4 regions of the Oceanobacillus sp. AG genome follow, and region 2 is predicted to be linked to each of the others. Evidence: riboswitches for the same ligand, from Rfam matches in the RefSeq annotation. Region 2 holds a riboswitch; each other region holds the start of a gene.
What was found. A riboswitch is a leader RNA that binds a small molecule or an ion and turns the genes downstream of it on or off. The one in region 2 is predicted to bind thiamine pyrophosphate.
Positions count from the first base shown of each region.

Region 1: linked by a shared signal. The riboswitch ahead of thiT (energy-coupled thiamine transporter ThiT) and the one ahead of GN217_RS14300 (acetylornithine deacetylase) in region 2 are both predicted to bind thiamine pyrophosphate.
Region 3: linked by a shared signal. The riboswitch ahead of thiM (hydroxyethylthiazole kinase) and the one ahead of GN217_RS14300 (acetylornithine deacetylase) in region 2 are both predicted to bind thiamine pyrophosphate.
Region 4: linked by a shared signal. The riboswitch ahead of thiW (energy coupling factor transporter S component ThiW) and the one ahead of GN217_RS14300 (acetylornithine deacetylase) in region 2 are both predicted to bind thiamine pyrophosphate.

Region 1 covers NZ_WOWT01000013.1:100,317-102,523, forward strand. The annotation lists gene GN217_RS08930 (zinc-binding dehydrogenase) at 1-81, opposite strand, end outside; gene thiT (energy-coupled thiamine transporter ThiT) at 322-900, opposite strand; TPP riboswitch at 1,320-1,424, opposite strand; gene GN217_RS08940 (M3 family oligoendopeptidase) at 1,480-2,207, opposite strand, start outside.
Region 2 covers NZ_WOWT01000027.1:45,321-47,527, forward strand. The annotation lists gene GN217_RS14295 (CynX/NimT family MFS transporter) at 1-256, opposite strand, end outside; TPP riboswitch at 948-1,050, shown strand; gene GN217_RS14300 (acetylornithine deacetylase) at 1,186-2,207, shown strand, end outside.
Region 3 covers NZ_WOWT01000012.1:27,635-29,841, reverse strand. The annotation lists gene GN217_RS07995 (cysteine hydrolase family protein) at 1-538, opposite strand, end outside; gene thiM (hydroxyethylthiazole kinase) at 540-1,319, opposite strand; TPP riboswitch at 1,427-1,528, opposite strand; gene GN217_RS07985 (hypothetical protein) at 1,613-1,921, opposite strand.
Region 4 covers NZ_WOWT01000015.1:75,695-77,901, forward strand. The annotation lists gene thiD (bifunctional hydroxymethylpyrimidine kinase/phosphomethylpyrimidine kinase) at 1-816, opposite strand, end outside; gene thiW (energy coupling factor transporter S component ThiW) at 847-1,332, opposite strand; TPP riboswitch at 1,419-1,524, opposite strand; gene GN217_RS09745 (Ger(x)C family spore germination protein) at 1,867-2,207, opposite strand, start outside.

The sequences.
Region 1 (2,207 bases), on a different contig from region 2:
GACAATTTCATTATTTCCTGGTTTCGGTTCTGGCATACTTTTTAGTTTTAATTCTCCATATTCTACAACAAATGCCTTCATTTCCACTTCCCCTTTCGTATATACTTTTATATCTATTCAGATAATTATCTTCTATTATCAGTGACTTTGGGCGAATTATCAACCAGAACGAATTGATTCTTTTTTATAATGTTGTGCTGAAAATCTGCGCCGGGGGAACTACGTATTCACTCTGAAACAGTTAACCTAAAAAAAATCTCTCCTTAATTTGGGAGAGATCATTATTTTTACAGTTGCAATGTGAGCGGATAGATTGCGGTTTTAGTTTGATGCTAGGTTGAGTAATGCGCGCGGCTGTTTATGGAATAGGAAAAATACAATCACTGCTGACAATACAAATGACGGGAACATGTACGATGAATTATAGATAATCGAATACACCCAAACGGATTGCCCCTCAATCGCTGCTGAACCGAAAAATACCGCCCCAGCAACGGTATGTGCAAGAAAACGCAACACAGAACCAAGCAGTACACCCGCCGTTATATACGTTAGGTACACTTTAGTCCGCCCGTCCCGTACCGCTTCTTGAACTTGTCTTGCGAACAGACCGGCAAAACCAATCACCGTAAAGGCAAGTGTATAATCAATGAACCCCTGAAGTGGCGTCAGAATATATGCGTTCCCCGTTGCAATCTGTAACATCCCCCAGAGGAAACCGGATACTAATCCACCTTTTAATCCCCAACGGAACGCTACTATAAATACCGGAATCATTGCAAAGGAGACCGAACCACCTTGCGCCCAGATTTTAAAAGATATTGGCAAAATATCTAAAAGTAACGCCAAAGCAGTGAAGATTGATACTTCAATTAAAAATAGTAGTTTATTAGACTTCATTCCTTATAACTCCCCTTTTTTTCACGTACTAACGGTCTGTAATACCCCCTCCTCCAAACATGAGGGAAACCCAAGATGTGAAGGTAGGGCTAAACAGTCCGTAAATACCTGATTCTGTTCAACTAACATTCAGTGGGGAGATAAGAATCCCCACTGAATGAAGTTTCACTCTATAAGCTATTTTAAATGGTGTTCAAAAAGGAGGATAAAAAAGACCGAGGTCGGCTAAGAGCGCAACGTCCTGTGCGGCGAAAGTTCCCCGCACCGGAATGTACGTAAATAGGTACATGAGGAGCGGAAAATCGAGCCAACGAGCTTTCTCTTTTTTTACCGGACTTTTCGAACAACCTTTTTAAATACAAAAAAAGCAATGCCAAGGGAAGGTTCCTGATGGGGAATCCGCTCACATTGCTTTTTATCCATCAAAAGACCATCATCCCTACGCTAGTACTAACTAACAGGTTCAAAGGGTCTGAGCAATCCTCGTTGCCCACTCTCAGCTATTAGCTCCCCCTGTTGGCTTTTTCTATGCTTTTTTCGTTAACCCTATTATAGCTAATGTACACTTATAAAACAAATTTACAGTTTAAGAAACGCTTCGACGTCCTTGATGCAAAGCTCGATTGCAGCTTCCCAGAAGTCCGGTTTTGTAAGATCGACTTGTAAATGTTTCATCGCAAGCTCTTCTACTGACATCCGTCCCGTATCTTCCAGTAATGCAATATAGTCATCTTCAAAGCTCTCTCCCTGCTCTTTTGCGCGGGCATAAATGCCAAGACTGAACAAATAACCAAATGTATAAGGGAAATTATAGAATGGTGTCCCTGTTATATGGAAATGAAGTTTCGACGCCCAGAAATAAGGATCATATTCATCGAGTGCATCTTGATAAGCTTCTTTCTGTGCTTCCACCATCAATTCATTCAATCTTGCCGGTGAGACAAAGCCTTTTTCTCTTTCTTTATAAAAATTTAATTCAAAGATAAACCGGGCATGAATATTCATAAAGAAAGCAACACTTCGATTAACTTTATCTTCAAGTAAAGCTTTCTTTTCTTCTGCTGTTTCTGCCTGTTCAACTGCTGCATCAGCGACAATCATTTCCGCAAAAGTTGAGGCCGTCTCCGCGACGTTCATTGCATAACGTTGATTAAGACCATGAACGTCATTCATCACATGCTGATGATAAGCATGACCAAGTTCATGGGCTAACGTGGCAACATTCGATGCTGTTCCAGAATACGTCATAAATATTCTCGTTTCCTTACTATCAGGAAAACTCGTACAGAAACCGCCAGGACGTTTTC
Region 2 (2,207 bases):
CAATTTCGCTTGTTAATTTTCTAGATAACTTTGGAACAATTGGTGATACAATGGCAAATGTAATCAGGGGTAAGCTTGTCAATAACCCTGCCGTTCCATTCGTAATATCAACGTCATCTCTGATTAAACGAATTAAAGGACCGATTGACGTAATAGCAGGCCGTAAGTTAAAAGCTACGAATATAATTCCAATTGTTAAAATAAGGTTCTGTAAATTAAAAGGACCTTTATTGATAGCATGATCTGTATTCTTCATGAAAGACCTTCTTTCAATCTATATTCCAATATTAAATAGGATATCATTCAAACAAACATACATCAATCATTGTTATTCGCTTGAAGCAAACATCCTAAATAATATTCTTTCTGGTATTCAAGTATAGATTTATTAGAAAATAAGCATTGCAACAATGGCGCCGTTCAGAAGATTTGCTAATGTAGCTCCGATTAGCGCTTTCATCATTAGTTTTTGAATTTGAGGTACCATATCTGATCGTTTGCCCGCGAGTCATTATGGTAGCTCAATGCTAGTTAAGTAAAACCAAAAACCGGACAAGGGGATACTTTTATAACTAAAATAGACATGTTTGTTTATAGATGCAAATATAATGTTGCTGACATACACTTTAAGCTGTTTTCTTTTTTTGAAGAGTAATTTCAACATGATGACGCTATATATGTAATCTAAATAAAACCCCCTAATAAGACACTTGAATATGCCTGTATTAGAGGGTTTTTCTTACTTACCGTCGAATCTTTTTTTTAGTATAACTGAAATTTTATTTTTAATTAATGATAATTAATTATGATAAAAAATGAGCTAAATAGTCCTGCATACATTTCGTTTTATCATAAGAAATCAAAATAGAAGAGAGTACATCAAACAGAGGTTGCAGTTTAACAATCAATATGACATACTAAACTTAATGTCTGAAAAACTCATATTTAATCACCACTAGGGGTGTTTTACTGAAAAACTGAGAGAGGTAATCCTCAACCCTTGAACTTGATCTAGTTTGAACTAGCGTAAGGAAGCGGTGAATAGAACAGATTGAAGAACATGTTTTTTCATGTAACTAATTTGTGTCTTATTCTAACCACTTCTATTTTCTAGGAGTGGTTTTTTTGTTTAGGGAGGTGAATGACTAGTTGTCTATTAAAATAAATTAGAGAGGGAGTTATCTAATGGATATAACGGTTGAACACTTATTAAAGCAAGTCGACGCAAGAAAAATGGAATTAATTGATTTATTATCAAAGCTCATTGAATATAATACATCTGCGCCTCCTGCTCGGAATACGAAAGATGCACAGAATTTTATCGCTGATTATTTACATCGAATGGGCTTTGAAATCGACATGTGGGACGTGTATCCAAATGACCCGAATGTTGTTGGTGTGAAAAAGGGAATAAAATCTACTACACATAATAGTCTCATCATCAATGGTCATATTGATGTAGCTGAGGCTCGTGAAGATGAAGTGTGGAAAACGAATCCATTCGAGCCGATTATCGAAGAAGATCGGATTATTGGTCGAGGAGCCGCTGATATGAAGGGCGGGCTTGCTAGTGCATTATTCGCAACGAAACTATTGAATGAAGCGGATATCGAATTGCCAGGAGATCTGATTTTCCAATCTGTTATAGGTGAAGAAGTTGGTGAGGCGGGTACGTTGCAATGTTGCGAGCGAGGGTATAATGCAGACTTTGCGCTTGTAGTAGATACGAGTGATTTACATATCCAAGGTCAAGGCGGTGTAATAACTGGGTGGATTACGGTAAAAAATCCGCGTACGTTTCATGATGCGATGAGAAGGAACATGATACATGCTGGCGGTGGTCTGCCTGAAGCGAGTGCAATTGAAAAGATGATGAAAGTTATAGAAGGCTTACAAGAGCTGGAGCGCTATTGGGCTGTAACGAAACAGTATGAAGGATATCCGGCGGGAACGAATACGATTAATCCTGCTGTAATTGAAGGGGGACGCCATGCGGCATTTATTGCTGATGAGTGTCGTTTATGGATCACGGTGCATTATTATCCGAATGAGACGCATGAACAAGTGAGTAAAGAAATAGAAGACTATATTCTTCGCATTGCCAAAGCAGATCCTTGGTTGTGCCATCATCCGCCTACTTTTGAATGGGGTGGAACTTCGATGATTGAAGAACGCGGGGAAATCTTCCCATCATTAGAAGTCGATAA
Region 3 (2,207 bases), on a different contig from region 2:
ATGCGTCGTGATGTAGTTTTTCATTATCCGAGACGACACAATTAGAGGGAACCGTTACGAAAAAATCTCTCATAGAAGCATCACGAGCAGTCGTGTCAATACACACATTCGTGTAAGCTCCAATAATCGTAAGGTGTCTTATACCATTTGAGCGTAATAAAAGCTCAAGATTTGTATGGACAAACGCGCTATACCGATGTTTTACGACAACTTTTTCTCCTGGAAGCGGAGTGAAATACTCATGAATTTCCGCTCCCCAGCTTCCAGGTTCACAGTAGGATAAATTACTTTTCTGATTGCTTCGGCCAAATCGTTCATTTGCAGAAGGGGATTCCGTCCAAGCACTATGTTCCGAGATCACATGAATCACTGGAATCTCACATTCTCGTGCTGCTTCTAGCAAATCCTTCATCTGTTTCATTTTTTCATAAAAAGCATGAATATCTTTCCCGCGTTTACCTGCAGTGCCTTCCGGATGGCAAAAATCATTTTGTAAATCGACTAGAAGTAGAGCTATGTTCCCGTTTGTTGTATTCATTCTAAATCTCTTGTAGCTTTTTATACGTATTCACCGTCTCCTGATCAAGCAGATAAAGCTGATCAAGTAAAGCAGGGATGAACGTGCCCGGCCCTTCCGCCTTTTTCATCGCAAGTTCCGCAGTTATCCCGTAAGCTGCAGTCACTTCCACACTTGCCTCATACAAGTCTTCGGCAACACTTAAATAAGGCCCAACGAGAGACGAAAGCAGGCACCCGCTTGCCGTAATATTTTGTAGCATGGTATGCCCATTATTACAAAGACTCATGCGCGTTCCGTCTGTAATGACGTCTGTTTTCCCTGTTGCAATAACAACCGTATCATATTCTTTCGCTACTGTTTGAGCAATTTTCGGATCAATCGATTCAACCGTAGAGTCAGGGCTTTTCATAATATCAAGCGCTCCGCCAAGTACGGAAATTTCCCCAGCATTCGCTCGGATAGCAGCGAATTTCACCTTTTCCAATAATTCATTAATCACTTTCGTACGGAATTTTGTTCCCCCTGCTGCGATGGGATCAAGAATGACTGGAATTCCTTTTTCATTCGCTTTAAGGCCAGCAAGCAGCATCGCCTCGGCCCGATCCTCGGTTAAAGTTCCGAGATTCAATACGACAGCATCCGCATGACTCGCATTCTCCTCCGCCTCTTTTGGTGTATTCGACATGGCTGGAGACGCACCAATCGCAATTAAACCATTTGCCGCAAAATTTGTCGCAACCTCATTCGTGATGTTATAGATAAACGGACTTTTTTCTCGAATTTTAGCAATATAGTTCATGTAAACTTCCTCCTTTTTAGTAAATTGAAATAGATTAAGGGCGAGGTAGTTTTTAAAAAAGAAAAACCACCCCGGGAATTGGAGTGGTTATTAATACAATTTAAGTATGTATACCAACTCCACTTTCCTACGCTAGTATGAACTAGATCAGGTTCAAAGGGATTAAGAAAAAGTCTTATCTCAGCCGACTGGCACCCCTAGTGGAAAAATATCTATTCTTTATGACTAGTCTATCTTATTTTTAATATAAAAGAAAGGGTTTGCGTGCGTGCACCCAAACCCTTTCTTTTATATTAAAAACCACCATATGGCACGAATCCGGGACCGTACTGCCAAAATCCCGGGCCGGGTCCGAAGCCAAGACCGTAACCAAATCCGGCCCCTGGACCGAACCCAGGACCGTATCCCGGTCCAAAGCCAAAACCTGGTCCTCCAGCGATTAAACTGCCACCTAAAAATCCTAGTCCTGCTCCTATTAATCCAGCTGCAAGCGGATCAATACCGCCACCTGGCCCAAACGGACCCGGCGGACGAGCCCGGTGCATTTCTGGATATGGTAATGGCGAATGATGCATCGGTACATGATTTACAAATCCATGCATGTATATGCTCCTTTTCAAGAAAAATTTTATCCTGTTCTTTCCCTTCCCTACAGCCTATGGCAGAGTACAGGAAACCGCACTAGACAAATCCCTATTTTTGACATGAAATTTGGGTCGGAAAACGAGATGAATCCTTTTTCTCAGGTGACTATGCATTCAGAATATCGAAAATACAAATTCCGTGAGCAACATGACAGTATTCCGGACATATAGAAGGTTATCAATCCCTATTGACCAGCTCATTTCGCCTAAGAGGAGCTATCAACGTCAGGATGTTAAGATTCCT
Region 4 (2,207 bases), on a different contig from region 2:
CTCAGTTGTCGTTAAATTATTTGTATGGATACGCGGTGCCCAATGATTTGTCGGTCCGCTACCAGCTCCTAAGTCCAAAGAATACTTGATCGCGAGCGTTACATAATGTTTTGCCTGTTTAACCGCAATGTTAAGAGGGAGGCCTTGGCTTAGATTAGCAGTTATCGCTGCTGCATACGTACAACCTGTACCATGTGTATTATTTGTATTTATTCGGGGAGCCGAAAAGCTATGGATCCTTGAACCATCATAAAGGAAATCAACCGCATCGCCTTCGCGGTGACCGCCTTTAACTAGTGCAGCTTTCGCGCCAAAATTTTTCACAAGCATTTCGGCAGCCTGCTTCATGTCCTCATCGGTTTCAACTTTTTCATCTATTAGATATTCTGTTTCTGGAATATTTGGAGTTACAATTGTTGTAAGAGGGAGCAAATTCTTCCGCAAATAATTACGGGAATCGCGTTCAATCAATGTGTCACCGCTTGTGGCAACCATGACCGGGTCCATAACATAAGGTGCATCCAAATGCTTAATTTTATTATAAATCATTTTCATCATATCCTGATTGGCAATCATCCCTGTTTTAAATGCATGGATAGGCATATCAGAAATAATCGAGTCTAGTTGCTGTTCGATCATTTCTAGAGAGACGTGGGAAACAGCTTGAACACCTGTCGTGTTTTGGGACACGATGGAGGTGATAACCGACATCCCATAAGTTTTCAATTCCTGAAACGTTTTCAGATCGGCGTGAATTCCAGCACCGCCGCTCGGGTCCGTACCCGCTATCGTTAGAGCACATGCAACATTCTTCATTGAACATTCTCCTTCATCAACTTACTCATTTTAATTTTTTATTAAGCCCTTGGTGTAAACTTTAGATACAACGAGCAGTCCAAGAATTGCTCCAGATATACTGCTTACAAGGAATGGGGGGATGAAAACAAATGCACCGGCCGATGTCCCCATAAATACATAAGCAAATGGCACTGCAAATAATGCACCAATAACCCCACTGCCAATCCCTTCACCTAATGCGGCGAGCGATTGCTTCTTGGTTTGCTTATACAGGAACCCTGCAAGAAAAGCGCCGACCATTGCACCTGGGAAGGCTAATAAGGTTCCTAGTCCGAGCATATTGCGTAATAGACTGATCATGAAAGCAATAATGACTGCCGGACCGGGTCCCAAGGTGACAGCGGCTACGACATTAATCGCATGCTGTACTGGATAAGCGCGGGCTACACCGGCAGGAAACCAGATTAATTGTGCGCTGATTGTTCCAATTGCGATAAAGACGGCCATCGTCGTGATGAGACGGGTTTTATTCATACTTGACCTCCAATCTTAAGGGGTAAAATCAACCAATTAAAAAGCCAGGTCATGATTAGACCTGGCTTCACAAGAAAATAGTTATGAGAACAATCTCACTACTTCCCTACGCTGGCATTAACCAGATCAGGTCGATAAGAGTCGGAAACACACTTTCCTCTCAGCCCAGTTAGGGCACCCCTAGTAGTTTCATATTATTTAGTTCGAATCTAGCATAGCAAAAGTTTTCATAAATGTCACATGTTTTGAAAAAAGGTATAGACAAGAACCAGTTTTCTCTATGGCTTCACTAGGATACTTGTCCACCTCAATTTCTCCAACCCGGTAAGCTTATAAATGGATTGCACGGATTCGGTTAGCAAAACGGGGAATGATTTCAGTTGGTGTTATCACGCATTAAATCGAGCATAAACTGTCCGACATAGCGTGCGAATTCCTTATTTGAGCATAGTAATAAAGGTTGACTCCTTCTTCTTTAAGGCGGTTAAATAAAAAGACGGACAGCTAAACCATGAAGGTTTAGCTGTCCACTTATTAATCAATCGCCCCAAAGTTGACAATTGTCACATCGATATCAAATTCTATTTTGGCATCTTGATATTTTTCCATCCATTCCTTGTTAGTCGTCTTACTTCCTTTTCTTGAAGTGATATACTTTCTCCCAAGACCCAATGCATCTGAGTTTACTTCTTGAAGTTTCGCGAATAGGTTTTCATATTCTCTTACAAAGTATTTCTCTATATCACGTTCGAATTTCCGAGAAGTATCTTCTGATTTAATGTCCATTGGGATTGAGGTTTCTAATAATTCCAGTTTCATTGTGATATCTGCCTTAAACGCTAACGAATCAGAGTCGACAATTTTTATTTTCCCTT